Linked DNA regions of Rubripirellula tenax. Each later gene encodes a partner of the first gene's protein in a complex. Links are inferred from orthologs where the notes say so. Each region holds a gene or a part of one and is shown on either strand. Other genes may lie near its edges. The genes, in order: mnmG and Poly51_RS21305.

The links.
Region 2: the proteins of mnmG (region 1) and Poly51_RS21305 are in contact, whole or in part, in a solved structure (PDB 9HIP), measured with the Escherichia coli proteins. The link is inferred for Rubripirellula tenax from one-to-one orthologs.

The regions. Positions count from the first base shown.
Region 1 is NZ_SJPW01000002.1:1,275,562-1,291,258, reverse strand. The notes cover bases 6,924-9,859. They hold mnmG (tRNA uridine-5-carboxymethylaminomethyl(34) synthesis enzyme MnmG), read right to left. Parts: upstream 9,333-9,859; coding sequence 7,515-9,332; downstream 6,924-7,514. Other genes in these bases: Poly51_RS10495 (hypothetical protein), read left to right, coding at 9,497-9,859. In the rest of the region: Asp-tRNA(Asn)/Glu-tRNA(Gln) amidotransferase subunit GatA, read right to left, coding at 1-37; Poly51_RS10530 (hypothetical protein), read right to left, coding at 140-1,942; Poly51_RS10525 (dienelactone hydrolase family protein), read left to right, coding at 2,113-2,934; Poly51_RS10520 (hypothetical protein), read left to right, coding at 2,960-3,523; Poly51_RS10515 (zinc metallopeptidase), read right to left, coding at 3,525-4,214; Poly51_RS10510 (sensor histidine kinase), read right to left, coding at 4,765-5,946; Poly51_RS10505 (response regulator), read right to left, coding at 6,071-6,658; more of Poly51_RS10495, read left to right, coding at 9,860-11,758; Poly51_RS10490 (peroxiredoxin family protein), read right to left, coding at 11,771-12,784; holA (DNA polymerase III subunit delta), read left to right, coding at 12,911-13,954; Poly51_RS10480 (suppressor of fused domain protein), read right to left, coding at 14,000-15,355; Poly51_RS10475 (PEP-CTERM sorting domain-containing protein), read right to left, coding at 15,422-15,697. UniProt on the Escherichia coli protein: NAD-binding protein involved in the addition of a carboxymethylaminomethyl (cmnm) group at the wobble position (U34) of certain tRNAs, forming tRNA-cmnm(5)s(2)U34.
Region 2 is NZ_SJPW01000006.1:70,485-86,232, reverse strand. The notes cover bases 11,419-14,405. They hold Poly51_RS21305 (tRNA modification GTPase), read left to right. Parts: upstream 11,419-12,221; coding sequence 12,222-13,589; downstream 13,590-14,405. Other genes in these bases: Poly51_RS21300 (hypothetical protein), read right to left, coding at 13,591-14,405; Poly51_RS21310 (protein-disulfide reductase DsbD family protein), read left to right, coding at 11,419-12,217. Outside these bases: Poly51_RS21335 (DUF4347 domain-containing protein), read right to left, coding at 1-2,248; Poly51_RS21330 (beta strand repeat-containing protein), read left to right, coding at 2,516-5,158; Poly51_RS21325 (tetratricopeptide repeat protein), read left to right, coding at 5,155-6,534; Poly51_RS21320 (M20/M25/M40 family metallo-hydrolase), read right to left, coding at 6,598-8,280; Poly51_RS21315 (aminoglycoside phosphotransferase family protein), read left to right, coding at 8,398-9,471; more of Poly51_RS21310, read left to right, coding at 9,560-11,418; more of Poly51_RS21300, read right to left, coding at 14,406-15,748. UniProt on the Escherichia coli protein: Exhibits a very high intrinsic GTPase hydrolysis rate. Involved in the addition of a carboxymethylaminomethyl (cmnm) group at the wobble position (U34) of certain tRNAs, forming tRNA-cmnm(5)s(2)U34.

The DNA.
Region 1 (15,697 bases):
ATTGGAGTCGAAGGATTTCCAGGGCCGAATCGAGCATAGGGGTGGATGCCAATGGAGTTGGTTCGAGGGGACGTTGTCCGAAATTATCGGTCATTGAAGCCGAATCGACCAGCGGGCCAATGTCACCCTTGCGAAACACTCACTTCGATCGTCGAATGCACTCGGCTTTGTACCGCGTGATCAGATCGTCTTTGACGCGCAGCGACCATTCTGAATCGAATCTGGGTTTCTTCAATCGGTGGCTGATCGCCGTAGCGGCTCGGTCACAGACCCGCATCGGCACCGAAAACCCGCTCATCAAGCGTTCGTCATCCAGCAGCGGTGCCAAAATCTTCAGAGCAAGCGGATGGTCGGACCAAAGCAACACGCACATCGTCTCGGCACGCTCGGTCGTCCCCTTGGCCAAGAATTCGCGATACACGTTTTCGGCGCGATCGGGGAAACGGTCTCCGATCAATTCCAGCAAATCTTGGCCCTGTTTCGTCGCATCAGGCAGACCATTGAGAATGTGGATTGCTCGCTTCCAAAGCCATTCAGGGTCTCGTTTGCCCGACCTTTCCAGCGCCGCCAACATCTTCGTGAAATACTGATCGTTGATGGTTGTCTCCGCGAAACCTTCGATCGCGGTCAGCACCGTCGGGTCGCTGGTCGTACAGATAGCATCGACGGCATCGAAGTCTTGCCCATCAGAATTCAAACGATCAAATCGAACCTGATTCAACCGATCGATCATCGTCGCGGCGTCACCGCGATGAGCCAGACTTTTCAAGCATGCGGTCGTCAAATACGAATCGTCGTCTTCGCGATTCCGTTGATAGATGCGACGGACGGCGCTCCCGATCGCGGGCACTCGATCGTGAGTCAGGCTCTCGATCAATCTCGCCAAACCAAATTTATCAATCACTGTCGACTCGGGCCGGTGGTTGCTGAGAACGTTTTCGGGTTGATCAAATAAGGTAACCAACAGTTCGCGGCAACGATGATCTTTGCTTTTCGGGTCCGGCGTGAAACCATGAAACTCGTCCGATTCAAGGCCCGCCAAATCACCGAACAACTGTTCCCTAGTGGCTTCCCGGTATACATCGCCATGCTTGTTGGTGAACTCGTCGAGCACCCGCTTGCATTCGGCTCTGTCTTCCGTCGCGTACAGGACCTTCTTGCAAAAGTCATAGACCAGACTTGAGTCGTACGTCGGCAACGACAGCAAGGGCATCACGACATTCTCGACCGTTTCCGGATAGTACAGCGACAATCGGTAATACGCGTTAACGCGGCGACTGTGCCAGTCCGGTTGCTTGAAGTCGAGAATCAATCCGTCGCGATGCGATTCTTCCGTCAAGTCCGACCAATCGGCCAAAACGATATCGCGAAGTCGCTTTGAATAAGTCGGTGAATTGACAATCAATCCGCCGGTCGGCTGATAGCGAGTCGCCACGTAGTTTCGATTGACGATCTGGCCGAGTGCCACGAAACAAAGGTCGCCAACGGTCAAGGCGTGTTCGTCGGGGTGGTCGTCATTTCTAGGTGATGATTCGCGGTTGACGCCTTTGGGCGGTTCGCGACGCGTTCTGTGATTGATGTCGTATTCGTCTGAAAACTCCATCCACATCATTCCCGACATCGGCTCGGTGTCGATCGTTCTCGAATCGTTGATGTGCTTTAAGAGAACGGGCACCGCGTCGATGCCACGTTCGACGATCTTTCGCATCGGTATCGAAGGACGACGATACGTTGCACCCAGCAGCGCGGTCCTGATTTGGCCAGTTCCTTCATAGGGCAAAAATTCGTCGCCCGAAAAATATCCCGAGTACCCGAAACCAGGATCCGAGACCGTCACCAGTTCGTTGATCAGTTGCTCGATCGCCTCGTCAGCGACCGCTGGCGCCGGGACCACTGATGACGAGGTGGCCACAAGCAGAGAAAGTATTAGCGTTCGGATCATCGGTATGCTACGGCTTGAGAAAAAGTGCTGTCGATCGCCCGTTCACTCCTAATAGCGACGTTTTCCCGAGGATCGAACAGGCGGTCGCCCGACAGCACCTTGCCGATCACAAAAGCGGCGCGGTCCAATGACCCGGTCCGAAGTTTTGTCCCCACTTTCCGAGGCTTATGATGATGCGGTCGATTCCCACTCTCTTCTTTTTCGCGTTCGGTTGGCTCGTTCTTGGAACGGTTGCGGCGAGGGCCGAAGTCCAAACCGAAACCATTGTCTACCACGATGGTGATGTGGCGCTGGAGGGGTTTGTGGCCTGGGATCCGGCAAAGGTGACCGGCACGGCACCGGGCGTGTTGGTTGTTCATCAATGGATGGGACTGACCGACTACGAAAAAGGACGCTGCCAGCAACTGGCCGAACTCGGTTGTGTCGCGTTTGCGCTCGACATCTACGGACAAGGTGTGCGTCCTGCCGACACGGCCGAGGCGGGAAAGACGGCCGGTAAGTACAAAGGCGACCGCGATCTCTATCGCCGCCGATTGAACTTGGGGCTGAATCAGTTGCAAGGTCGCAGCGACGTCGATGGCAAGCGAATCGCGGCCATCGGTTATTGCTTTGGCGGGACGGGCGTGTTGGAGCTTGCGCGCAGCGGTGCCGATGTTGCGGGCGTGGTCAGCTTCCACGGCGGTCTGGATTCGCCCAGCCCCAGCGACGGTAAAAACATAATCGCCAAAATTCTTGTCTGCCACGGAGCCGACGATCCGTTTGTGCCAAAGGACGACATTGAAGCCTTCGTCAAAGAACTCAACGACGCGAACATCAACTGGCAAATGGATGTTTACTCCGACGCCGTCCACTCGTTCACTCAACCGATGGCCGGCAACGACAATTCCAAAGGCGCTGCCTACAACCAACAAGCCGATCACCGTTCGTGGTTGGCGATGCAGTTATTCTTTCAAGAGTTGTTCGGCACGAAGATGCCGTTGGTTCAACCGTAGTCGCCATGGCGAAAGGTCGCTTCCCATGAACTCCGTCAATCCCTTTCAAACGCCCGGTGAAGCTCCGCAACCACCGACGCATTCCACCAATCCGAATACGCCGACTTCGCTGCTCGCGATTTTGCGAACCAGCCAACTGATTTGCGGTGCGTTGGTTGTCGGGTTGTCGGTCATTGTGGTGACGTTCGCGATCATGCGCCGGCCACCGGATGCAGCCAACGACCCAACCATCTTTCTTGTGGTCGGTGGCGGGATGGGATTGCTAACGATCGTGATGTCGATGCTGTTGCCCGTATTGATTCCCAAACCCCCAATCGAACGTTCGGCGGCGCTGGCCGAGGTTGTCGAGTCGGCGAAACCGGGAGATCGGTTGCCCGCTGAAATGCAGCCCGTCATCGCTAACTTCATGACGCGGCAACTGCTGGTGGCGGCTCCTTTGGAAGGCGGCGCTGTCACCAACGTCGTGCTTTGGTTCGTCGGCGGCTCACACTTACACGTGGTGTTTGTGGGTATCGCGATTGCCTTGATGGTCCTGCGCATGCCAACGATGGGGCGACTGCGCGATCACTTGGCGGATGCGGTGACTTGAATTATCGTCGACCGCGGCCTAGGAAAATTTTGGCGAAGTACAGTGCCTGGATGATTGCGCCCAAGGCGGCGACCACATAGGTCATCGCCGCCCAGAAAAGTGCTTTGCGGGCGCGGCTGTATTGTTCGTCTTTGGCGATGCCAACTTCCTCGAGCCAATTCAGGGCTCGTCGGCTAGCGTTGAATTCGACCGGCAAGGTGATCACGCTAAACAACGCCGGCAATCCGAGTGCGAAAAAACACAGCAGCGCCGTGCCGTGATTGCCTGCCATTTGAGAAATGGCCGCGCCGCCGAATGCCAAAACGGGCAATGCAATGTTGCTGACCTTCAACATTGGCACCATCTTGGACCGCAGCGACAACATCGCGTAGCCGGTCGCGTCCTGTACGGCGTGACCGCATTCATGAGTCGCAACCGCGACGGCGGCGACGTTGGATTGCGAGTACACGACTTGGCTCAGGTTCACCGTTTTGTTGCGTGGATCATAGTGGTCGGTCAATTGGCCCGGCGTCGAGATAACTTGTACATCGGTGATGCCGTTTTCGAACAGCATTCGTTCGGCCGCTTGCCGACCGGTCAACGGCATCGGATCGCTCGAAAACTGGACAAACCGTTTTCTCATTTGCCGAGAAACCAACCCGCTGATCGCCGGAATACCAAACAGCAGCAGCAAAAAAAACGGATCGTTCACGAAAGGCTCAATGGTTGGTGTAACGTGGAACCTCTGACGGCCCGCATCGAATCGAACAACAGTGTAGCTTTGACGCTTCGGGTGGACCACGTACCGGTGATCAAAGAATGGTCGTTCGCCTTTTCGATCTAGACGAGTCAGCCGCCGAGCGTTAGCAGCCCCCTTTTTCAATAAACTGTTAGCTCACGGCTCCAGTACGCCGCAGAACCTTTACGCGGAAACATCTGACTGAATCGCTCAAGCCGGCTGCTCGTGCCGCTGGATTCGAGCGACGTGTAACAAGTACAGGTGTTCGGTCGTTTCACCACCATCGGTTGTTACGTACAACCAGTGCTTGGTCAGCTAGGCAGTTTCGGGATGCTTGATCGTGATGTGTGTCCCGTCGCTCATGACTACCGTGAAGGGAACAAACGGACGCACACTCAGCCCTTTCCTGAGTTCAGCTTGCATGATTGAATCTCCAAAGACCGGGTGACGCATTGAGTTGACACGTCCAGCCGGCGACCTTCAAGTCCGCGATCGTCGCACGTTTAAGGTTACTGCCGCGATCCTAGTGGTCGTTCAGCGTGATCGTTGTCACGCATCCGATCGGACCGCCCGCCAATATGACGTCGCCCAAGTGCAAGCGGGCGATACGGTACGCGCGACACAGTCCCATCCCAAGGCCCCGTCCCGCTTCTCGTCCACTGAAGAACGGATCAAAAGCATGCAGACGCGCCGATTCCGACAAGCCGGGACCGCTATCGGCCACATGGATCATGATTCGGCCTGACTCGCGGACCAGCGACAGGACGATGGTGCCTTGGCAACCCACTGCATCGACCGCGTTTCGCACGAGTGCAGTGATTGCTTCGGTCATCATCTTTTCGTCGACAACCACTTCGGTCGCATCGTCGGGTGTCGCAACTTCTAATCGGATCGATTGCCGATTCGCTTCATCGCGAAACGATTCGGCGACTTGATGAAGGATCGGATTCAAATCACACCGGGACCGGATCGCCGCCGGCGGGTTGGCGAAAAACATCAGGTCGGAAATCATCTCATGAGCGCGATAGACCTGGTCCACAATTCGCTGAAGCGTGGCGACGCGAGACGGATTGGTCTCGCCCCGCTGTAGTTGTTGGGCCCGTGTGGATATGTTGGCCAACGGATTGTTGATCTCGTGGCTCAAACCGTAGGCAAGCTGTTTCATCGCGCCAAGTTTGCTTCGCAACAGCACACGATCGAAGGAACCGTCCAAAGTTCGGGCGTGCTCCATCGCTCTCGCCAACTGTCCCAACATGTCGTCGGAAACGGTGGCCTCGGTGGGCATCTTTCCGTTGGTGGTCGCGACGATCCGTGGCCATTGGTGTTGCCAGGTTTGTGACACTTTGGGGCCGCCAGCTTCTAGCCAGAGCGCGGCATCGTCCATCCATCGATCGAGTGGCAACACACGGAAGTGTGCGTAGAGTTTTTGCCAGGTCGATCGGGTGGCATCGCTGATCGTGGGCGGGCCAAGGAACGCGTCACCGTTGGCAAATCGGGACATCGCGTGATCGATCAACCAATCGGCCAAATCGGCTGGGTCGGCTTGTTCATCGGTCCAACCCAGCGCAGCAAAAATCAGCAACGGCGGGTCGGATTGGATTGCCCGAGCGACGCGAGACCGCAGCGAATCGTTGATCGCCGAACCTCGACCGAGATGAACCAATAGCGACCCGATGGCCTCGGTGGCTTCGGGACTTCGCGGCAACCACCAACGGTCCGAACCGCGCCGCAAACAGGGCAAAAACCCTGTTGGGCTCGTCCTATCTTGACTACGGTTCGCGGCGTCAGTTTCGTTGCGGTTTGCCAATTTCGCTATCGGTTCGAATCGATCAGTTGATCACACCGCGATCAATTTCGAGCAAGTCGCATGCGCGGCTGACCAAGTCGTCGATCGAAAACGGTTTCTGCATGAAATCGTTCGCGCCCGCCGCCTTCAGTGCGTCAACCTTGCTGTGTTCGACCATCCCCGAGATGCACAGGATTTTCACCATGTCCATCGTCGGATCGTTGCGAACGCGTTGGCAGACTTCTTTTCCGTTGATATCGGGAAGCATGACGTCCAACACGACCAAGTCGGGTCGAAACTCTTTGACGCCCATTCCGGCGTCGAAGCCGTTGTTGGCCGTTCGGATTTCGAATCGCGCATCGCGTTCGAAGCCGTCTTTCATCAAGTCGACCAAATCTTGGTCGTCGTCGACGATCAGCAGTTTTTTCTTTCCGCTTTCAAGTGCATCGGTGGGAATTCCGTTGTCGCGCATGAACAGATAAAGCTGTTCACGAGGGATCCGGCGGAACTTACTTCCGGGAACTCGAAAGCCTTTAAGCGACCCGTTGTCGAAACAACGAATGATCGTTTGCTGGCTGACTTTACAAATCTTGGCCGCTTCGCCTGTCGTGAAGACCGTTTTAGTGGTCATGGCAGAAACCATCCTCCCTGCATGACTAGCCGTTTTTCAGAGTGAAACTTGGCTTCGACATGTCTTTCCCGCACTGAGCTGTAGCAGCACCGCGTGGATCGTCGTACCGAAGCGGACATTGGGTGAAGGTAGGAATGCCCCTGTTGGCAATCCGCCCGACCGATCACACCTACGCATCCTCTGCGTACAAGCCAGACCGGCCATTCACCGTAAGCCCTCATCTAGCAAACTTGCCGTTCCTACCGCACTACCACTTTCCCGCTTACATCGTCGGGAGGTGGCAGACTGCGTGAAGAACGCAGGCGACAAGAAGCTCCGAGCCTCTCTGCCTTGCCAAGCTTGCCTCATCGCCGAATTCTATCGATTCGTCAGATCCGGTCAAGATCGATTTGAAAGCCGTAAGTCAATAGAAACATTCGACTTACCGCAAAACCCGTGAACCAGGGCAAAAGTTTTTTGATTGCCGGCCCTGATAGTGTTATTTGCTAGCGTTTGCTTCGATCAGTTTTTTTGGCGTTTCCCAAGGCGTACCCAGGAAAGCCGACGCAGGCTTGCCATGGGTGTCGAATTCACTATCGAAAAGCGGGGAAAACTTTAGCTTAAACTCGGGTGACTCGCTGTCAACGAAGTCTTCCGGAACATCTTTGCCAAGCTTCCATTGCTACAGCCAAGCCAAGCCAAGCCAAGCCAAGCCAAGGGACGGGACGGGCAGAGGCTATTTTTCGAGCAGTCTGAGGTGGTGACCAGATCCCCAGCGCGCCCAAGTCTTAACATTGGCCGGGTTGAGTGGATTCAAACTGTGCGGGCGTCTGATAGCCACGACTCGTTGTTGTCTCGCCCCGCAAACCGATCGCTGCTAATGATCCAGGTGCGCCATCACCAATGCGATATCGGCCGGTGTGATTCCGCTGATGCGTTTGGCTTGGTCCAAGGACAACGGTCGGACCTTCGATAGCTTTTCGCGTGCCTCGTTTCGCAGCGCTGAAATTTTCTGGTAATCGAACGATGTGGGGATTCGCTTATCGGCCAATCGGTGTTGCTTCTCGACTTCCAATTTTTGCCGACTGATGTACCCCTCGTACTTCACGTCGTGCACAACTTGTTCAGCGGCCGATTTATCAATCACGGACAATTCCGGCACCAACGCGCACATCGCCGACCAATCAATTTCGGGTCGGCGCAAGTAAACGTCGCCAGGCGCGCGATCGATGCGGGCCGCTTTCAAAATGGCGATCGCACGATCGATGTGTTCCAGTTTCGTCGCGAACCTTTCGCGTCGATCGGCCGTGATCAGCCCGAGGGCATCCGCATCGCCGGTCAATCGACGATCAGCGTTATCTTGCCGTAGCAACAATCGGTATTCGGCTCGGCTGGTAAACATTCGGTAGGGCTCGTCGGTTCCGGCCGTTACCAAATCGTCGACCAACACGCCGATATAGGCTTGATCGCGAGTCGGGATCCAAGTCGGTTTCCCGGCAACCGTTAATGCCGCATTCGCACCGGCGATCAGCCCTTGCCCGGCGGCTTCCTCGTATCCCGTCGTGCCGTTGATTTGACCGGCAAAGAACAAACCGCCGGTCGACTTGGCTTCCAAGTGAGGCCACAACTGGGTCGGTGGACAGAAGTCGTATTCGACGGCATACCCATATCGCATGATGGATGCGTTCTCGAGGCCCACAATTTTTTTGAACATCTGATCTTGAACGTCGCGCGGCAGGCTGGTCGAGATGCCGTTGACGTAAACTTCTTGCGTGTGATGGCCTTCGGGTTCCAAGAAAAGTTGGTGTTGCGACTTGTCAGCAAAACGCACGACTTTGTCTTCGATCGATGGGCAATACCGAGGCCCGGTTGAGCTGATTTGGCCGCTGTAGATCGGCGCGCGATCCAGGTTCGCTCGGACCAAATCGTGAACCGCTTCATTGGTGTAGGTGATGTGACAGGGAACTTGTTGAACGTTCAACTTGTCCGTCAGGAACGAGAACGCTTGCGGGTCGTCATCGCCGGGTTGTTCTTCCAGGTTCGAGTAATCGATCGTTCGCGCGTTCAAGCGCGCGGGCGTGCCGGTCTTGAACCTTTCGACTTCGAAGCCGAGTCGGTCCAGCGCGCCGCTGATGCCCGACGTTGTGCCCTCCCCTCCCCTGCCCCCGGCTGTTTGCGCCGTGCCGACGTGCATGATGGCTTGCAGGAACGTGCCGGTGGTTAGGACGACGGCCGAGGCTCGGTAGATCGCATCGCCGCGAACCTTGACGCCTACAATGCGTTCACGGTCGCCGACCGTTTCGGTCACTATGTCTTCGACCGTTTCTTGCCGAAGGTCAAGATTGTGCTGGGTTTCGATCTTGGCCTTGATGTACGACTGGTACGCCCGCTTGTCGGCTTGGGCGCGGGGGCTGTGCATGGCCGGGCCTTTGCGGCGGTTGAGCATCCGAAATTGGATGCCCGTTGCATCGATGGCTTCACCCATCAAACCGCCCATCGCGTCGACTTCGCGAACGATCTGACCCTTGGCGACTCCACCGATGGCCGGATTGCACGACATTTGACCGACAGTGTCTAAGTTCGTCGTCAGCAGCGCCGTCTTGGCGCCCAAACGGGCCGCCGCAGCAGCCGCTTCGGTCCCGGCATGTCCGGCTCCGATGACGACGACGTCGTAGTGATAAACGATAGCGGTCATGAATTTCGCAGTGATTTCGCGGAATCGAGTTAAGTGCGGTTTTCTTAAAGAAACTGTCGTGAAATGGTCGAATTCGAAACAGAGGGACTGCGTCGACACGCCAGCCCCCGGATCGATTTCGCACGTCGATCAATCGTTCTTACACAGTGTTTCCCGATTGAGGCTTGGCCGACAAGATGCAAATCGCAAAGAAAGCGAAGCTGCTTGCTGTCCTAGCCGCCATCTGGGGTGTCGGTGAGATCGGTTCGACGTTCGGGCTGATCGGCACAGGTATGTCTATCAACACCAGTATGCTGATCAACACTGCGTCGGCTGTCGAGGTGAGCGGCTCGGTGGCTTCGGCCTCGATCGAGCCCGTGTTGGCAGCCCCCAGCCCCGACAGCTTCGTGCTGGGATCGCGAACCTTCACGATTCCCTACACCATCGACGTGACCGGCAACGATGCCATCGAAGTCCAGTTGTTCGTCAGCCGCGGCCCCTCCGATGCTTGGAAACTGATCGAATCGAAACGGCCCGACCGTCAGGCTGATGGCAGCGACCAGGCCAAGCAGTTCGAGTTCACGGCTGGCGAGGACGGCGAGTACTGGTTCGCCACCCGGACCGCCAAACCCACTGGATTGGCGACGCTTTCCAGCACCGTGTCGCCGCAGTTGAAGGTGTTCGTCGATACTGCAAAACCGCGTGCCGAAGTCGTCGCCGAAGCGGATGCGGATGGTCACGTCGACGTCCAAATGCTGATCGAAGACGCGACCCCGCTGAAAACGATGCAGCTTCGGTACTTCACCGATACGGATCGAACGTGGCAGGAAGTCGACTTGACCCAATTGCCGGCGGACGGACGCATCGGATTCACGCCGAGTAAAGCCTGGCAACAGCTCTCGTTGCAGTTGGTCGTCACGGACACTGCGGGCAACCAGAACTTTGCCAACAAATTGGTACAATTGCCTCGCATTGCCGAAGCACCGCCCGAACATCGTTACGCGATGCTGCCCGGTGGCGTCGACGCGCGGGCAACCCCGTACCGGCTTCGTGAATCCGAAGCCGTCGATGCGATGGCAGTGTCTGGTCCCGTGATCGCGCTGGATCGTCGCCGTGCGCCACAAAAGCAGCAACACGCGACCGCACATGGATATGCCCAAGGATACTCGCCGGCAACCGCAGCACCGCAGCGCGGCCTGAACAACTTTCGCGGTGCCGCTTTCCCGGGACCACAAGGAAACGGCGGTGCCTTGCCATCGCCATCGATTCCGGAACTGATTCCGCCGCCGGAACCGGCAAGCATGACGGACCAGTTGTTCGCACCGCCCAGCCGTCCAACGCAAACGCCGCCCGCCAACACGCCGCCAATCGATGCGCCGTCGATCTACGCGACGCCGGCTCCCTTTCCGACGTCTCCGGAACAGGTTGCCCCCGGTCCGGCCGAAAGCATTTTGCCGCCACCGGCTTCGTTGGATCAGATCACCAGTGGTTTCGGATTGGCGGCGCCGTCCAACCCGGCCGCGCCCGAATCCATTCCCGCACCCGACGGCCAAGCGGATCCGAACGCGCGGAAGATTCCGGAGTCGATCCCTGCGCCGACAGCCGACGAGGCACCAACACTGGGGCCTTCGCGAACGCTTTCCGAGGCGATGCGGCCATTGTCCGAACAAAGTGCCGTGCCACCCAAGCGAGAAGACACCCCGGCACCGTCGCCTCGTTTGTCACCGAAGCCGCCCGTCGACTATCGCAGCGCACGTCCCAATGCACCGGAGCCTTCGTCGTTGTCGGCTCGCGTTCCCGTTCGCTACAGTGAGGGACTGCGATTCAGTTTGGCCTACGAATTGGAAGCCGTCGGCAGCCAAGGCGTTGACGCGATCGAACTGTACGGCAGCGTCGACGAGGGGCGATCGTGGAAACTGTGGGGTAGCGACCCGGACCGATCCAGCCCGTTTGACATCGAGACGCGTGAAGAAGGTGTGTTTGGCTACCGGATCGTGGTCGTTGGTAAAAACGGACTGGCCAGCCCTCGGCCGTTGTCCGGTGAGACGCCTGACATTGTCGTGGTCGTCGATACGCAAGTGCCAACCGTGCGAATCACGGGCGCCCGTTACGGCGAAGGTGATCGCGTTGGCGCGCTGGTGATTTTATACGAATGCGAAGATTCCAATTTGATGGCCCGCCCGATCGCGCTGTCGTTCGGTCCCAGCACGGACGGACCGTGGACGACGATCGCGGCCGGTTTGAGCAACGATGGCGACTACGTTTGGCCTGCTGATCCTCAACTGCCGCGACAATTCTATCTGCGAATCGACGCGACCGACCAAGCCGGCAACGTCGGAACCTACATTTTGGATAAGCCCATCGACGCCCAGGGCCTCGCGCCCCGGGCAAGAATCCGTGGTTTCCAATCGATCTCGGGTGCCGCGCCGGACGCCTCGTTCAAGTAAGTGGGCGGCTGATCAAAATCCCTCGGGAACCGCCGGCCCCAAGACCTCTTGCGCGGATGTCGCCGCTTCAGTGCCCGGGTACTTCTCGATGATTTTTTCCATCATCGCATTCACGCGGGCTGGCGTGGTTCGGCCGGACTGAATCGATTTCTGAGCGATCTGCCACAACTTCATCGCGTCCAATTGTGTCTGGACCGATTCGTCGTTTTTCAGCTTCGACCAGTTTTGCTCGACGGACTCGGGAAGCGAGTAGCCGGCGAATTGCCCTTTCAACGTTTCATAGACTTGGAAGGCATGCCAAGGGTCCTCGGACTGCTCGGCTTGTTTGGCATCAGCGGCCAGCGTGTCGATTTTTTGTTGAACATACGACATCAATTTCTCGCCGGCGGCCTTGGCGGCCGGGCGTCGATCACGCGTTAATCGCGTCACCATTTTCGACGCCGACGCGTAGTCGCCGAACTCGACTTGTCGCCACGTGTCCATGACTTCGGACGGTATGTCGGAGGGGTCGACATTCCAAGACGCTCCGGCAGACGCGGCTTGCAACGTGCCGGGAATGTCACCACCGTCGGCCCGTCGAACTTTGCCATCGGGGTCAATGACGCGTGCTTGCCAGATGTTTTGCAAACTGACTTCGTTGACGCCTGCCATGCGTTCCAGCGATCGATCGACGTCCATGATGACGGGCACATGGATCCGCTGTTGCTTGACGTACCGGGCTACTTGCTCGGGCGATGATCCCGAGTTCACGGCGATCAACATGACCGGTTCTTTCTGATTGGCTTGCGCGGCGGCCAAAATGTCTGGCCATTTTTCGCGACACCGCGGGCACCCTTCCTCGAAAAAGTACAGCACGATCGCTTTGCCTCGCATCGCGTCGACAGAGATCGGCGAACTATTGATCCAGGCTCGTGGATCGCTGGGCAACCGCAGGCCGGGTTTCTCGTCTTGTCCCAACGCGACTCGCTGTGGGATTCCCTGAATAGCGGAAATCAACACTGCGAGTGAAAATAGCGACCGTATCATCTGGCTTCCTTCGATTCTGCTTTGGGTGACCCGTTCGCTTCTTAGCCCAACCGGCCGTGCGCTCAAGCAAGGTGCGTTTTCGAACCATCATTCTACCGTCCCGACGGCTCTGGTATTCTATCAGGTATGACACTGATTCACGCCTTCGAAATGCTGCCTGCTCCGCCCGCCAACGTCCCCGATGTGGTCGCCGTTTTCGGTGCCGACGCGTCGCTGCGGACTTGGTCGATGCAGGCCCTTTCGGTGGACGGTGACGTGACCCAGTTTGATGGCGAGTCGACGAAGTGGTCGGACCTTCGTGACGATTTGGCCACCGCTTCGCTTTTCGACATGGGCGGCGGCAAACGCACGATCATGGTTCGCGGTGCCGACAAGTTTGTCAGTGACCACCGACCGGAGCTTGAAAAGTATTTAGCCAAACCGGGGTCGGCTTCACGATTGATCCTGGATCTCGAATCCTTGGCATCGAATACGCGGATCTACAAGGCGATCTTGAACGATCACATGCTGGTCGCCTGTGGCAGTGCGACGGATGCCAAATCGGGCGTGACCGCAGCGACGCGGCGAAAGTTCTTGACCGGTTACGTTGCCGCGAGACACAAAACGAAATTGGACAAGACGGCTGCCGATGCGTTGCACGAAATGCTGGGTGACGAAATCGGCATGCTCGATACCGAGATCGCGAAACTTGCCCTCTACATCGAGCCTGGTGGCAAGATCGAAGAAGCGTTGGTGCGTGATATCGTCGCGGGTTGGCAAGGTAAAACGGTTTGGCAAATCACGGACGCGATTGCGACCGGAAACGCTGCCGAAGCGATTCGGCAACTCGACAAACTGTTAAGTGGCGGTCAACGCGCGATCGCTCTGCTGCCGCAAATCGCGTGGTCACTTCGTCGGCTGGGGATGGCGACCGCGATTGTCGAGCAGCGTGAACGATCGGGACGAAAGATCCAGTTGGAAGATGCGTTGTCGTCCGCCGGTTGCCGACGACCGAGCGAGATTCAACAGGCTAAACAACAATTGATCGGTATCGGCCGCGGCCGGGCCCGACAACTGTTGCCGTGGCTATTGGATGCTGACTTGCGATTGAAGGGAACGCACAGCACCGAAGGCCGTGATCGATTTCTGTTAGAGCAACTTGTGATGAAGTTGGCGAAGTCGGCCGTATAGCGGCGGGTGCTATTTTGCTTTCGCTACGTCTAATGAATCGCACGGCTAGTGAATCGTCGCGCGGGCTCGCTCGACCATGCACGGTCGATCCGGATCAATCAGCAAACCGTGTCCGAACCGATCCATCCATTGACAGAAAACGGCAACGCCTTGGCGGGCGATCAAAGCACGTTCCAACGATGTCGTGGGAACCACCCACAACATATGCAGTGGGTTCTGTTCGATCGATACTGCGTTGCGGATCGCGAAGTCCGACGGAATATTTGGAATCATGAATAGGCATCCATTCAATTCGCCGCAGCCGAACAAAGGCGACCCGTGCTCGTAGGTCGAACCGTAGCCGATCGACGATCCGGCTTGAATCGTTGTTTCGGCGATGCAGTGGAGTAGTTCAATGTACGAGGGTGCCGGTCGGTCGGCGTAGAGGACCAGCTCGCATCGCGACGACGTGGATCCGCCTGTCGAAGGCATTGCACGATCACTCAGTCCACTGGTCACGATCGTTGTGGCAGGACGCACGGCACTGGCCGGGTGGACATGAACGGCAACCGACGAGTTGTCCGAGCGATCGACATGCCCGCGAGCACCGAAGCGACGAACAAACTCGGCTTCACGAAGAAAACCTGCCGCTGTGATCCGAGGACGCGGAGTTACCGGACGCGGAGTTACCGAAAGTGGACGTGGATCCTCCGCCAGCATCGCAGACGGATCAGGAATCACGTTTGGTTCTGCGATCGCAGTTGGCTCTGGTGATGGAAGGTCGGCTGGCGGCGTTGAAGCGACGACAGTGTCTGGCACCGGAGTGTCCGTCGCAGCATCGGGCTCGACGGCAGTCGGAGCTGGATCCGGCAATGAGACCGGAACATGGGCTTCAGCCGGTTCCGCGATTGCAATCGGCTCTGGTGATGGCAGTTCCGCAGGCAATGCCGGGGAAACGATATCTTCAAGTACGGGACTCGCGATGACAGCCTCTGACTGGTCGGCAGTCGGATCCGCAGTCTTCGGCCGTTCCGGTGGTGCTTGTTTCTTCACCTTGGGTGCAACAGCGACCGGAGACGCAGGGAACGTCAGCCCGCTGATCTGTTGAGCCTGTTTCCACCGTTTGCCATCGCTGCTGACCATGACGGCGGGTTTGATCCGACCTGCGGCCGCCAGCTTGGCTAGTTTCGGCAACGTGAACGGGCCCGCATCACCACCGCGAGTCCGGACCCAGTACCGTTTGGGCGGCGCCTTTGGGAACGGCAGCCCGCTGATACTCTCGGCTTTGAACCAATTTTCGCCGTCGGCACTGACGCCGCTGCCCGGTTTGATCTTGCCGGCCGTCACCAAGCGGATCAACGTCTTGGACGTGATCGGTTCGGACGGGCCATTCTTCGTCTTGAGAAACCAATGTCGGGGCACCGCAAAAGCCTGAGTGAGAAGGTCTGTCCCCCGTGACAAGGACGACGCTCAAGCAGCCATTGTAATTCAAAAAAGGTGGGTTCCCAGTTTCAATTTCCGTACTGATCTTCGACGGCAAAATCCGAGTCCAACTGCACCCATTGCCAACGCCATGATGGATGATGGCTCAGGCACGGCGCTGAACGTGACAGTTGCCGCCACTCTCGCATTGACGGCATCGCCTGGAAACGAAAACGTCTGCGTCGGTACATCGATCCCAACAAATCCATGATTGTTGACGACCAATCGCAAGCTGTTGAGGCCACCAATGTTGAAGCCGCTGGTCACCGATCCCGCCACGGT
Region 2 (15,748 bases), on another replicon or contig:
AATACACTTCGGCGCCGTTGACGAACGCTTTGTAAGTCGTGCCATCAAATGTGGTTGCCACGTGGTTCCATTTCCCAGGTACCAACACGTCGCCCGTTACGAATGAATTCCAATTCGTTCCGTCGCCGAACCCGGCGTGAATCTTGGTTTGTTGGTAGACCCAAATTCCCGGGTAACGATTGGCGGCGGCGCCCGATTGGTAACCCATGATTCCGTGGAATGCCGAGTCAATGATTTCCGACTTGATCCACACGGATTGAGTGAACGAGCCGCTGCTTAGGTTCAGTGACGGGTTGGGGTTGACCGAGACAAAGTCGTTGACGCCGTCAAAATTCAGGCTGCGCGGATTCGCGGTGTCGGTGTTGGGCGCGTCGGTGGTGGGGCCGTCCGGTGACGCGATGTTTCGGTGGACGCCTGAATTGCCGTTGCCCGAACTGTCCGCGACAGTTTGCCCGATCGCCGTTTCGTTCAACCGCCAATGTCCAACCAGCCCGGTGCCCGTTTCGTCGTCGACGATGGTGACGATGGCCGTTCGGGGCACACCCAATTCAGCGCCATCGACGCGGTACAACGAGACGCTAAATGTTTCGATGGGTTCAATCAAGTTGTCGTCGATCAAGGCGATCGTCGCGGTGGCCGTGGTCTGTCCGTCGGCAAAGACGACGGTGCCCGATGCGTTGCCGACGAAGTCGACACCGTCGGTCGCTTCGATGCCGACCGTTTGATAGAACGCGGTCGCAACGCCGTCACTGCCGCCGGTTCGTGTGAGCGCGATCTGTGCGGTTCCCCCGTTTTCGTCGACCGTCACTTGCGTTACCGCCAGACCGATGGTGCCCGGATTCGTAGCGATGGGTTCGCCATCGAATTGAAAGTACCCGTTGGAGTGAAGCGTTTCGGATTGCCGGAAACCGGGGGTGATGCCGTCCGCGGGCAACCAAGTGCCCGTCGAGTACGTCGTCGGCGCTTCGGTCTGATAAACAACGCCATCAAGTGAGATCTGGTCGACATTCAAATTGCGATCGATTCCGTTCGCCGGATCGTAGACGTCGTTGTCAAACGAGATTCGTATCGAATCCGCATCGACGGTTCCAGCCGCTACGAACGTGTAGACGGCATCCGTTGCGGTGGCGTTCCAAGTTCGCACATCGGCGCCGTCGATCTGCAACGTCATCGCTTCGGCGCCGGTGTCACCGCTGGCGGTGATCGCGACGACGGTGCCGCCACCTGGATTGCCTGGATCGGAAAACTGGAATGTGCCGTCGGTGTGCAGATATTCGGACTCGCGGAAACCGGGCACGATTCCATCGTTCGGTTTCCAGGTGCCAGTTGAAAACACCGCGGGCGATTCGGTTTGAAAAATTTGTCCGTCGACGGTGATGTAGTCGACGCGAAGATTGCGGTCGATTCCCGCGGCGTCATCGTACAGGTCGTTGGTGAACGCGATGCTGATGCGGTCCGCAGAGATCCCGTCGGCTGAATAACTAAAGTCGTTGAATTGGCCGCCGTAAGCATCGCCGCCGATCCCGTTCCAAGTTGCGACAACGCTGCCATCAATTCGCAGTTGCATGTTTTCTTCGCCCGTCACGCCGGCAGCGCGGATCGTGATCGGCAGAAGTCCTTTGTACGAATCTCGCGCCAACGATGAGAACGCGGTCGCGGCATCAACGTGACCGAACTGCTTTTCGAGAAGCCAATCCGAGTTAGCATTGGTGTTGCCGGTGAAGTTCGTCGAAGCGGCAACATCGGTGCCTGTCATGCGTCCGATGGCGCGCATCAATTGCGACCCCCGTTCGCCTCGGCCGACTTCGCAGCCGTAGATCAAAAAGTCGGCGCCGTTGTTCATCGCAGTGGCCCAGCTGCTGAGCTGCGATTGAAACTGTTCGACCGAGCCATGGTCCAAGATGTCGTTGCCGATTTGCAGACGACCGGCTTGACCGTGGGTGACCAAGTGAACCGAAGTGATGCCGCGGCGTCGGGCAAGTTCGCGAGTGATTTGGTCGATGCCACTTTCATCGCTCTGGATCAAAACCACTTCGGCGCCGTCGACCACTCCACCGACCAGACTTTCCAAGTCGTCCACCGATGTATCAATGAAGACGATCGAAGTGCAGTCGGCCCGGGTAACGGACTCGGCAAAAGGGGCCGGCGAAGCGACGGCGACGCCCGCATCCGCGGCCAACATCAACCGCTTTTCAAGTTCCAAAATTGACCAAGGAGCGGACGAACGACGGTGTGGGGTGCGAATCATGGTGGTTAACGAGCTTTGCGGTACCTTGGGAGGCTTTGGTCTAGCCCCCCGATGGTAACTCAAACGGCCCGGGTTTGCTGCCGCCAAGCCTTCTACCGAAGACGCCGCGTTCCGTTGGGGGCGATGCGGATCAAAAAAATCTTTACGAATTTCGAGGGCGGTACCATTGACGCCCTCGAACCCCCCACGTGACAGTTTGGGCAGTCTGAACAGGCCGGGACGACAGTATCCGATTGTCGCTGCCAAGTCAGTGAGCGTGGATTCATCATGAAGCGTTTAACTTGCGTTGGTTTTGGGTTGTCGGGCAATGGAAAGCGTCGCCGTATGCGACTGGCCGCGGCATTGTTGGGATTGGGAACTTCAGTTGCTTGGTTTGGTAATCCTGCGTCGGCTCAAACGACGTGGGCGTTCCCGACGACGGGAACGTGGTCGGATGCGACGAAATGGAGCACGGGCGTTGTTCCTGATAACGCTGCGGAAAACGTACTGGTCAGCCAATCGGGTACTTACACGGTAACGTTGGATGACAATCGGTCGATCAACGATCTGACTTTGAATGCCGGTGCGGCCACTTTTCGCCACACGTCAGGAATTCTGTCCCTTAACGGCGCGCTACAAGTCCTCGCCGGCCGTTACGAATTAGCGGGCGGTACGCTTTCGGGTGGCACGCTAACGGGCAACGATCTGGCTTACGTTTACGGCGCGCTCGATGCGGTGTCAGTGACCGGTGGGATAACACTTTCCGAACCGTCGGGTTACGTCACGTTCGCCGGCGGAACAACGGTTGCCGGTGACATCGCTGTCGAAAATACTTCAACGATCTATGTCGACCAAACATTTAGTTTGAACAGTCAAACGATGACTCTAGGCGATGCGGGTGGCACAACCAGCGGCGTCGTCTATTTGCTAACCGGTTCCATGGTGACGATCGACAGCGGTTCGACGGTACGTGCCAACGCAGCCGGTTTTTATCTTCAAGGTGGCGAGCTGATCAACGAGGGACTGATCGAAGCTACTTTGTCGACCAATTCGGGACTGTACGACTTTGGCGGCGGAACGTTTACCAATCGCGGAACGGTTACGGCTTCCAACGGAGCCATCCTTGACGTTGGCTCGGGAAATACGACCAACGTCGGTGGCACGATGTCGTCAACACTGGGGTCATCGCTGACGATGAGCGGGGCGTGGTCCAACAGCGGCGGTGTATTGTCGACCGACGGCACGTCGTCGCTTTCACTCGGCGGCACATTCGACACCGCGAATCTGGGAACGATCAACCGGGCAACGGGCGGTAACGTTTACATCACCGGGGCTCAAAACAACGTCGGCAGCACGTTTAGTCCCGGTGCCGGGTGGACGTTGGCGGGCGGTACGATTTCGGGTGGCACGCTGACGGGCAACGATTTGGCTTACGCGTCCGGCGTGCTCGACGCGGTGTCAGTGACCGGTGGGATAACACTTTCCGAACCGTCGGGTTACGTCACGCTGTCTGGCGGCACGACAGTGGCCGGTGACATTGCTGTCGAAAACAATTCGACGATCTATGTCGATCAAGCATTTAGTTTGAGCAGTCAAACGATGACTCTTGGCGATGCGGGCGGCACAACCAGCGGCGTCGTCTATTTGCTAACCGGTTCCATGGTGACGATCGACAGCGGTTCGACGGTACGTGCCAACGCAGCCGGTTTTTATCTTCAAGGTGGCGAGCTGATCAACGAGGGACTGATCGAAGCTACTTTGTCGACCAATTCGGGACTGTACGACTTTGGCGGCGGAACGTTTACCAATCGCGGAACGGTTACGGCTTCCAACGGAGCCATCCTTGACGTTGGCTCGGGAAATACGACCAACGTCGGTGGCACGATGTCGTCAACACTGGGGTCATCACTGACGATGAGCGGGGCGTGGTCCAACAGCGGCGGTGTATTGTCGACCGACGGCACGTCGTCGCTTTCACTCGGCGGCACATTCGATACCGCAAACTTGGGCACCATCAACGTCGCTTCGGGTGGCAAGGTTTACATCTCAGGGACTCAAACCAACGTCGGCAGCACGTTTAGCCCCGGCCCTGGATGGACCTTGGCGGGCGGTACGATTTCGGGTGGCACATTGAACGGCAACAGTTTGGCCTACTCGTATGGGGCCCTCGACGCGGTGTCAGTGACCGGCGGGATGACACTTTCCGAACCGTCGGGTTACGTCACGGTCATGGGCGGCACGACGATTGCGGGTGACATTGGTATCGACAATTCGTCCACGCTCTACATCGACCAGGATCACACCTTCAGCAATCAGAAGGTGACCTTGGGTGACGTAAGCGGCACGACCGCAGGAACAGTTTACTTTTATCAATCGGTCAGCACCGGCAATGAGGCAACGTTCGCTTCGGATTCTCAATTGGTTGGCAACGGGACGGTATTTTCGTCCACGGTTCCGGTTCACTTGGACGGCACGATCAGCCCCGGGTTCAGCGTAGGAATTTTGTATTTCAATGGCGATGGTGAGTTCGACTTGGGCAGCACGGCGATGCTGGACATCGAATTGGGTGGCACGAACCCGGGCGAGTTTGACACGCTGACGTTCGATAGGTTGACGTTGGGTGGTGGACTGAATGTTTCACTTGTCAACGGTTTTACTTTGGCCGATGGGATGGTATTCGATTTCTTGTTCGTCAGTGATCCGATCAGCGGAACGGGGATGTTCAACGGTTTGAATAACCTGGACACCGTGGGCACGTTCGGCGGGTTCGACTTGAAGGTTGCTTATGGTGTCGGCGACGGCAACAACGACGTCCGATTGTTCAGCGTCGTGACGGCCGTTCCGGAACCGTCTGCGGTGGCCGCACTTGCGATGGGAGGTTTGGTCGTCATCGGATATCGCAAACGTCGGCAAAAACTGGTGCTAGCGTGAAGCGATCACGGCAGCTCGCTTTGATTGCGATCGGGTTTGCATGGCTAGTACCGTGCGTGATCGCCCGCGCGGACGTGACTTCGTTTATCGATGGAGTAGGCGAACTGCCGCAGGATGTTCCGGGTGAGAATGCTGTTCTCGCTAAGCGGATCAGCCACGCAAAGGACTTGATCGCGAAGGGACTGCTAAGCGAAGCAGCCGAACATTTGGAAGTCCTGCGGACGCACCCCGAAGTTTCAGATGTTGACGTCGTCATCGCGGACCTGCTGTTTTCGGCCGGTCGTGGTTTTGAGGCTCAGCAATGGCTCGAACGAGCTTCCGCAATCGGGCCTCAGCGTGTTGGTATTTACTTGTCCTTTGCCGAATTGGCCGTTCGGCAACGTCGTTGGTTTGACGGGTGGGCGTTGACGGGGCTGGCGGAACGCATTGATCCGCCGCGGCATTGGTCGCCAGCGATGAAGGGCCGTGTTGCCGATCGGCTTAAGTTGTTGAAAGCGATCTGTTGTGAAGGGCGTTCTGATTGGGATCAGGCGAGGGAAGCTTACAGTTCGCTAATCGAGGCGTCTGCGGAATTGTCGGAGACGGTCGCTCGTCAGGCTTACTCGGGCTTGGCGCGATCCTGTTTTCTAGCAAAGGACTATCAGTCAGCGTTTACGGCGCTGACGAATCTTGCGGCGAAGGTTCCCGCGATTGGGAATCCAGATCAAATGATGGCGGCCTTATACGAACAGGCTGGCATGGTCGCCGAAGCGGATGAAGCCTATCAAAAATCGGTTCGGGCATCCGTCGGAGGTCAACAAACAGCCGCTCGGCTTGCGTACGCGAGGTTCTTGTTACACACCAATGCACCGGAGAAGGCGAAGCCGCTATTGGGCGATTCGAAGATGCCGGTTTCGGGAGACCCGACCGAGGAGGCCGAGCGATTTTTTTTGCTGGCCGTATCCGCTCGCTTGGAAGGTCGTTTCAGCGATGCGATGACGATTCTTTCCAAGTTACACCAAGAACGTCCCGATTCGGTCGCCGCGGCGATGCAGTTGGCGGTAGTCCTTGTTGATCGGCAAGACGAATCGATGCGGGCACGCGCGATGCAGATTGCGGAATCCGTCGTTCGCAATCTGCCAAGTTCAAGCGATGCGTGGGCAACCTTGGGGTGGGTGCAGCTGCGACTGGGTGACACTGCGGCAGCGGACAAAAGCTTGGCGGAGTCATTAAAATTGAGCAAGCCGTCGCGGGACACGCTCTACTACATGGCCGAATTCAAAAGGGCGATGGGGAAAACGGACGACGCAAATGCGTTGATGCAACTTTACGATACCGCCGCGGGCCCAAGATTCTTTGCCCGAGATCAGCATAGCAAGCCAGCTCGCAAGCTTTGACCAACGAACGAATACGCCGCCGTTGAAACGGCGCGGTTTGAACTTTTGCGTTCCGCCGTCGGATCACGGATTTTCTGCTATGGCTTTCTGGCGAGCGGCTTCGAACTCGTCCCCCGCAGTCCAGGCCGGCATTTCGGCGGCATCTGCGACACGACGACCGACGTGGAACAGCAAGCGTGTGTCGTCAATTGCGCCGGTCAAGTCCCAATCTTCTAGGTATTCATCGCTGGGTTGGTGATAGATCTTTTCGACCCACTGGTCGAGTTGCTCTTTTCCCCAACCATCCGGCTTGCCGATCACTTGGATGCCCGAATGTAGGTAGACGCCGGGAACGCCGATCTTGGCGAGACTGAATTGATCACTGCGGTAGTAGTATCCGCGATCGGGAAAATGATCCGGAGTCACGATTCGTCCTTGTGCTTTTGCGATCGCTTGGACGTGTGCGTCGAGTGATGATTTTCCCATGCCGATCACATTCACATCGTGCGTGCGACCGATGATGTTGGTGCCGTCCATGTTGATCACGGCGGCCAATTTTCCAGCAGAAATGGGCGGGTCGGCGGCAAAGTAACGTGATCCGAGCAGCCCTTGCTCTTCGGCGGCCACGGCGGCGAACATGATCGAGCGGGCTGGGCGAGGTTCTAGCTGGGCATAGGCTTTTGCCATTGCCAAAAGTGCGGCGACACCCGATGCGTTGTCGATGGCGCCGTTGTAAATATTGTCGCCGTTGATGTCACGTTCGGCTGACATGCCAAGGTGATCGTGGTGAGCCATGTAGACGACGTGTTCGTCGCGCCGGTCGGGGTCGCTGCCGGGAAGTACTGCGATCACGTTTGCCGTGTCTTGTTGGCGGACCGACGCGGTCAATTCGATCGAAAGCGTTACACCCAGCGGCACCGGTCGGAAATCACGCGATTCGGCCGCCGCGCGTAGTTCGTCCAAGTCCTTGCCGGCAAGCGTCGCGATCTTCTTCGCAGCATCGTCGGTCGACCATGCTTTTAATTTCATCCGTGGCGTTTCAACACCTCGCAATTCAAACTCTTCACCCGCCCACGACGTCTGGATCACTTGCCAGGGATAGCCAGCGGAAGGCGTCGTGTGAATGATGATTGCACCGGCGGCACCTTGTCGCGCGGCACTTTCGTACTTGTAGTCCCAACGGCCGTAATACAAACGACGACTACCTTCGAACAGTTCCGGATCGTCGGCGGGATCGTTGTTCATGATGACCAGAATTTTTCCGCGCAGATCCGCGTCTTTAAAATCGTCCCAATCGTATTCGGGTGCTTGAATGCCGTAGCCGACGAAGATCAATTCGGCATCGTCGACCGAAGCAGATTCGGTCGGGCTCCCGATCGTCGACATGAAATCATCCACCGACTTCAGCGTTAGGTTCTCGTCGCCGGATCGAAACGTGACCGTCGGTGGTGCGTTGGTGTTGACGCCGACCAGCGGCACGGACTGTAACCACTGGCCATCGCCGGCGGCGGGCGACAAACCGAGCGTTTGAAACTGGGTCGACAAATACAGCTGGGTGATCGCATCGCCGCGCGATCCTGGACCGCGGCCTTCCAGAAGGTCGTCGGCGAGAAAACGAACGTGTCCTCGCAAACCGTCTTCGTCGATGACCTCTGCGGCGGCCATTTCAGCGGTTGTGAGGGAATGGGTGGCCGTCGTATCTTGAGCCGACGCCAGCGATGTGCATGCTAAGACGAAGACGAGGGAAGTGAACCGGAAACGTTTCATCGCGTATCTGTCCGTTGATGATCGAGAGACAAAGTGATTCTCCGAAGTCTGACGAAGAACTCAAAGCAACGTCCTGTGCGTGCTGTTACCAAAGCTTACCCATTTTTTTGATCGTTGATGGACTCGCCCATTCCCGCCGACGTGCATCGCTGGGTAAACCAAGTCCATCGGATCGATTGGGCGAAGGCGGTTCCGGCGGGGTTCAGTGGCGGCGTCGTCTATGATTGCCGCGCGGGCTCGGTGGATCGCTTCGCGCTAAAGATGTGGCCTGCGGGCACCTCGCGGACTCGTGTTGACGAAGTTCACGCGATCGTGCGGATGGCTCGGCAAAATGGTTGCCCGTACGTGCCAGAGACCATTGCAACGGCAACGATCGGTGGTCGCCAATGGGAATTGGCGACTTGGATGCCTGGGGACGTCGCCGCCGATGATGCGACCGTCGAAACGATCCAGCTTGGCGCAGCTGCGATCGCTCGATTCCATCGCTCGGTCGTTTCCGCCGGTTTGGCAAGCCAATTGTCGAGCCCATTGTCGAGCCAAGTGTCGAAGGCCGTTACGTCGCGGATCGAGCGACTGGCTTCGCTGCGTCACGAAGTTCCCCAGGTGTTGACCGTCGTAGATCGGGGCGTCCCTGAACTGCCACATCGATTGGCTGTCGCCGTGGATCGTGCGGTCCAGAAGCTGCGAAGCGGATGGCTTGCTGCGTCGGGCCGCATCGCTGCCCGTCTGTCGGATTTCGAGAAGCGACCGGTGCCGTCGCAAGTCGTTCTGTGCGACGTTCATCGCGAGCACGTCTTGTTTGCGGATGGCGGGGTGAGCGGCTTGATCGACTTTGACGCCGTACGGCTGGATTCGCCCGCGACGGATTTGGCTCGTTGGATCGGCGGATTTTTGGTCCATCGGGACCGAGAAAGTCGAAACGAAGTCTGGGAAGCCGGTATGGCGGGTTTTCGAGAAGAAAACGTATTGAATGGCAAGCTGGCGACGGACATGGACGATATCAGCTTTCTCGCCTTAGCACGTGCGCTGCACAACGCGACGATGTGGATCGGGCTGGCAAATTGGCTAACTTGGATCGTCCTTGAAAATCGCTCGTTTCATGCTGATATATTAAGAATTGCCGAGCGTATCGACGTTTTGACAGAACTGGCCGACAGCGACGAACCACCTTGGGGTCACAGTCTGCGGTAGCTGGGAAGGCTGCGATCGGGCTGCTTCGTTGACTGAACAATCCTGTCACAAGTAGAATTCGCGGGCTGGACCCTTCAAAAACAAAATCATGAACCATAGAAAACACACGACCAACACCGGCTGGCTGGCCGCTCTGTTCGCTTTCTTGCTGCTGGGAATGGTGGGATGGGATAGCGGCCGGGCAATGGCACAGGGAGACTTCGACGCCGGTGGCGACGTGTTTCCCAACTTCACACTTGGTGGCTTTGGTGCTAGCAACCGTGCTGCCGAGCCGGTCACCTTTCAAGCAAAATACTATGCCGAACCCTCGGGTGACGGCGTGCTTGAAATTGAAGCGGAATTGGCTCCGTCGTATCACATCTATTCGACGACCCAACCGCCGGGCGGCCCGCTGCGTACGAAGTTCAAGTTGAAGTCGCCCCAGGACGTCAGTATCGTTGGTGACTTCACGCCTGAAGCACCGCCATCAAAAAGCATCTCGTCGCAATACAACGGTCTGACGGTCGAAGAACACGAGGACTTTGTCGTTTGGACAGCACCCATCAAAGTCCCGTTCGGATTTGAGGATTCGATTCGAATCGACGTCAACGGTTTGGTTTGCGAAACGATCGACGGCAGTTGTTTGCCGATTCGCGAAACGTTGGTAGCCCAGTACGGTGGCCCAATTCCGGCGACAGGGCCAGCGACCGAACCGACCGCGACCGTGGCGATGAATCAAACGGCAACGGCCGTCGAACCGACGACCGCAACGGTCAAGTCCGCGAAGCCGACATGGTTTCGCGACAAAGACTATGTCGTCCAGTGGGCGGCGTCGCTAAGTCCGGCGCAAGTCGCGCCGGGCGGAACGGCGATGTTGACGTTCACTGCAAAGCCAGACAAATCGTTCCACGTTTATCGCGCCGCGATCGACGACGCCGAATCGTCCACCAATTTCGTCGTGACCGAAAAAAGTGGCATGAAAGTCGGCGGGCCGAAAGCGGACAAGCCAGTCATCAGCAAATCGATTGTGCCAACGTTGCCACCAGTTCACTACTACGGCGGCGAAGTTTCTTGGACGGTGCCGATCGCGGTGCCCGCCGATGCGGCGCCGGGTCTAAAAAATATCGAAGGCTTTGTCGCCTACCAGGCTTGTACGGACAACAGTTGTCACCGTCCGGTGGCATTGAAGTTTGCGACCACGCTAGAGGTCGCCGGCGTGTCGGCGGCGGGTGAAGGTCCTGTCACGTTCGCCAGCGCCAAGTCAGCCGTCGCGCTGGACGCGGCAGCCGAGACGAAGTGGGTCGACGACGTCACGGTCCCCCGAGTCGCGCCGCAACCCGAACAGGGAAATGCCAGTATCGAAGACGATTCCGAGGCCAATTCGGAAGCGTCCTTGCCGATCGTCGGTTCGATTGGATCCAACGGTACTGGTGGAACTGGTACAGGTGGCAACTCGACGACTGCTGCTCCGCTCGCAGCGTCCGCGACTTCGTTTCCCGTCATTTTGTTCTTCGCCTTCGTTGGCGGGGTCATCTTGAACGTGATGCCGTGCGTCTTGCCGGTGGTCGGATTGAAGATCATGGGCTTTGTCAGCCAAGCCGGTGAAGACCGACGTCGCGTGCTGATGCTGAACTTGGTTTATGCGGCCGGCATTTTAGCCGTCTTTGCGTTTTTAGCGATGCTGGCGGTTGTGTTCAAGTTTGGATGGGGGCAGCAGTTCACGTACTTTCCCGTCAAGCTGGGCCTAACACTTGGGCTTTTTGCACTCGCACTTAGCTATCTGGGCGTTTGGGAAATTCCCGCACCCGGTATGGCTTCGAACAAAGCGTCGCAAGAACTGCAGAGTCGCGAAGGTTTGACCGGCGCGTTTTCCAAGGGTGTTTTCGCGACGGTTTTGGCGACACCCTGCAGCGGTCCGCTGTTGGGTTACATCTTAGGTTTGACGCTCGGGTTGTCGTCGATCCAAACGGTTTTGATTTTCATGACGGTCGGCCTTGGTATGTCGCTGCCGTACTTGCTGATCGGGATGCAGCCGAAGTTGATTTCGTGGCTTCCCAAACCTGGGAACTGGATGGAGACGTTCAAGGAGTTCATGGCGTTTCTGTTTTTGGGTACGGTCGCGTTCTTCTTTGCACAGTTCCAGGACTACCAAAAGCTGCCCGTGTTCGTTTCCTTGATCGGCGTGTGGTTCGGTTGTTGGGTAATCGGACAGGTTCCGTCGTGGTCTGAGTTGCCCAAACGCATGACGGCGTGGACGGGTGGGATCGCTGCCGCGGCACTGATTTCCTATGCCGCGTTTGTCAATTTGGTACCGGGACCGAAAGTCTTGGCTTGGGAAGACTACAGCGAGATGCGGCTGAATCAGCTGCAAGCGGAAGGCAAGACTGTTCTGCTGGACTTCTCTGCCAAATGGTGCACCAACTGCATCTACAATTACGAGTTCGCGATCAACACCGAACCGACGCGTAAGCTGGTCGATCAATTGGATGCGGTTGCGATGTACGCCGACTACACCGATTTTGACGAAGCCATCCAGCAGAAACTTGAAGAGTTGGAAAGTCGGTCGATCCCGCTTTTGGCGATCTATCCCGGGCGAGCGCCGGACCAACCGATCATCCTTCGTGATCTTTTGAGTCAGCAAAACGTCCTCGATGCATTGGAGCAAGCGGGCGAGAGTGTCGGTCGTCCGTCGGGGCAAGTGACGTCGACGACCGAGCCGGCTTCGCTGGTTTCACGACACGGCGAATCTGACGGCGCGAGCCGCTGATCGCGTGTGGGACCTTGATGAAACGATCGTAGCGATCGCCTCGCCCACATCGCCCGCCGTTCGCGGAATCGTGCGAATGTCAGGGCCAGATGTCGCAGCAACGCTTGCGTCGATGGGCATCCCGTCGTCCGGTTTGAATCACACACATCGATTTACATCGCGTGTCGATCTTGGTGATCCGTTGGGCCACTTGGCATTGGACATCATGCTGTGGCCGGATCGCCGAAGCTATACCGGCCAGCCGTCGGCGGAATTGCACACGGTCGGTTCGTTGCCAGTGCTTTCGCGTTTGACGGATGTTGCGGTCTCCTGCGGCGCCAGGGCCGCAAGACCGGGCGAGTTCACGATGCGCGCTTTCTTGGCCGGTCGGTTGGATTTGACGCAGGCCGAAGCCGTACTTGGCGTCATCGATGCCGAAGGCCGCGGGTCGCTTGATCATGCGCTGCGTCAATTGTCGGGCAACCTTTCGCGTCCGCTCGAGTCGATGCGGTCGACACTCTTAGATCTGTTGGCCGATGTCGAAGCCGGGCTCGACTTCGTCGACGAAGACATCGAGTTTGTTAGCGACGAAAACCTGATCGCGCGTTTGGAACAGATCGTCGCCGAGTTGGCCGAAACGGCGCGTGTTATGCAACAACGCGGAGGCGGTGCGGCACGAGCAAAGATCGCGCTGCGAGGTGAACCGAACGCGGGCAAGAGCCAGTTATTGAACTGTTTAACGACGTCGCAAACGGCCATCGTCGCCGACGTGGCGGGGACGACTCGCGATGTCGTTTCGATCGACGGTTTCGTCGGCGACCGGCGTGTGCTGTGGCTGGATACGGCGGGCATCGAAGCGGCGACGGATGGTGTCTCGCAGCAATCGCAAGACCAGGCGACCGAGGCGGCTCGACACGCGGATGTTCGGTTGTGGTGCATCGACGGAAGTCGCAGCGATTATTCCGATGCCGTCCGGCGTTTGCGTGACGAAGCGACGACAAGCGGACGCACCGGAGTGGTGGATTTTTTCTTGGCGACGAAGTGCGATTTGGTCGATGCGTTGACAATAGATTCGAACGAGACGCTGGTTTGCAGTGCTGTGACGGGCGACGGCATCGATGGAGTGATCGACGCAATTCGGAATGCCTTGGACGGGCGTGATGCGGAAGAAACAGGTTCGGTGGTGGGAACCGCGGCCCGTTGCCGGCAATCGCTCGATCGGGCTCAAGAAGCGATCGTGACGGCCATCGAATTGACGCGAACCCGTCGGGGTCACGAGTTTGTATCCGCAGAGATGCGCTTGGCGGCGCAGTGTTTGGGCGAGGTCACCGGCGCGGTCTACACGGACGATATTTTGGACCGCGTGTTCGGTCGGTTCTGTATCGGCAAGTAGTTCATTTCGACACCGTGTGGCGTCGTTGTCGGAATGCCAACCCTGCGCAGCCGATCACCAAGGTCCAAGCAGTAGCGGCCATGCCAATCGTCGGCGTGATCCACCACGGGCGATAGCGAAAACGCACGTGCCACCTTCCGGCTGGGATGGATGTGGCTTGTTTCAATTCGTCGTGCGGAACGACGACAGCGGACTTCCAATTTTCGTTGCCAGTTGCTCGAAATTCTGCGACCCAGTTTCCATCTTGAAAGACCGGTCGGATGATCTCCGACGTGGTGGGCGAATCGATGTGATAGTCGTTTTTCGCTGTGACCGTTTCGGCGGGACGGTTTTTGAAAACGACGTCGACCATTCCGTTGGAAGCACGGTCGGTGCAATGGATCACGCCGTCGATGCTGTAGCGATGCTGTTGATCCGTCCAGAAGTCCGCTCGTTCGGACTCGTTCTTGGTAGACGTCGTGGCACGGGCGTTTTTCCAAAACGTATCCATGGCACGCGAATCGATCGAAACCATGTTGTTGAAGACTGCTTGTTGATCAGCCAAGTGCCAGCGTCCGAACCACGATGCCCGCTGGCTTGCTTCCACGTCGATCAATCGTTCATTGTCCGTGGATTCTTGCCATTGGGTCGGCCATCCACCACCCGATTGAGTTCGCATCCACCGATTGCCAACGGGTGACGGATCCGCAGCAATGGAAGCGACCCGGCGATCTTCATCCGCTCGATTGACGACGTACGTGATGCTGTGGTCAACGAACATCAACTCGATCAGCGTGATGCCGACGACGACCGTGACCCAAGTTGTGTGTTTCCAGTGCTTTGCCCTGCCAAGCAAAACGATGCCGATGATCATCGACAGTGTAACGGCCGAATGGACCAACGATCCCGTGATTTCGGTGAGTCCGCCGGCGAAGTCAAGCGGCCCCCAGAATCTGTCGGCCGGCAGCGAATCGGCGTCACTTAGCCCCGTGCCGTTCCACTTCATCGACGTGACGACGATGGCCGCGCCGGCGATGATGATCGTGACCAAGATGATCGGCCGCCGGGCGTTGGTCCATCGAGACTGGTCAAGCCACCGCGCCGACATCACAGCCGTCCCCAGCGAGAAGAACGTCAACCATTTGGCCGGATACCGGAATGAATCATAGCCGGGGAAAAACTGATACAGACACCAATAGGGACCGCCGACACTGCTGTCGATGTTGCCCAACATTCCGGTGGTCGCTTGCAACCACCACACGCAACCGAAGTGGCCGGTGGCGAGCACCAGCGCGGCGATAGCGATCGCCATGGGTGCATCCATTCGCTCACGCCGGATGCGAATCAATCGATCCAACCACACCAAGGCCGCGAGCATGCCGGCGTAAACGGTCGGAGTCCACATGCGTCCGTCACCGGGAATGCAATGGCTGAGCCTTCGATACGCGGGAAGCAGTGACCCAAACGCGTTGGGTGTGAAAACTTCGACGATGTGCCACGGCGGTAACGAGAACTGGAACGCTTGATGTCGTTTCCCGCCGACGATCGGTGCTTCGACCAAGCTCGTTTCGACGTCGGCGTTGACGCGAACACTTTGTCGGCTCCAAGAAACCGATGCGGCGATTTGAGGCGCGGCTAAGGCGGCCGCCAGCAACGGCGCGGCGACCAAAGTTGCAAAGGTTGCCAGACGTTTTTCTCGATCGGGTACGCGCCGGAAAGTGCGAGACGCGATGATCGCCGCGGCGATCATCATGACGTGCAGCGCCGTTTGTGGGTCTCCGCCAAGGACCATCATCGCCATCGCGAATCCGCTAATGATGATCGTCGACGATGGCTTGCGGTCGCCATGACGTGCTCGACCAATCAGGGCGGCCAAAGCCAACGGCATCCACGCCGCCGCGACCAGATAGGGCGGATTGGTGTACAGAAACCAAACGCTTCCCGACATCGGATACATCACCGCGGCGCACCAAGCCGCATGCCGCCGCACTCCCATCGCTCGGGCAGCAAACGACGCGGCCATCGATGCGACCACCAGATGGATCGCGACGTACCACCCCATGGCGACCGTCGTCGAAATCGGCAGCGCGAATACGAAGTAACGGATCGGATAGAAAACGGCGGTCGTGGTTTCGCCGACAAGTGGAATGCCGGTTTGATCGAGCGGATTCCAGAGCGGC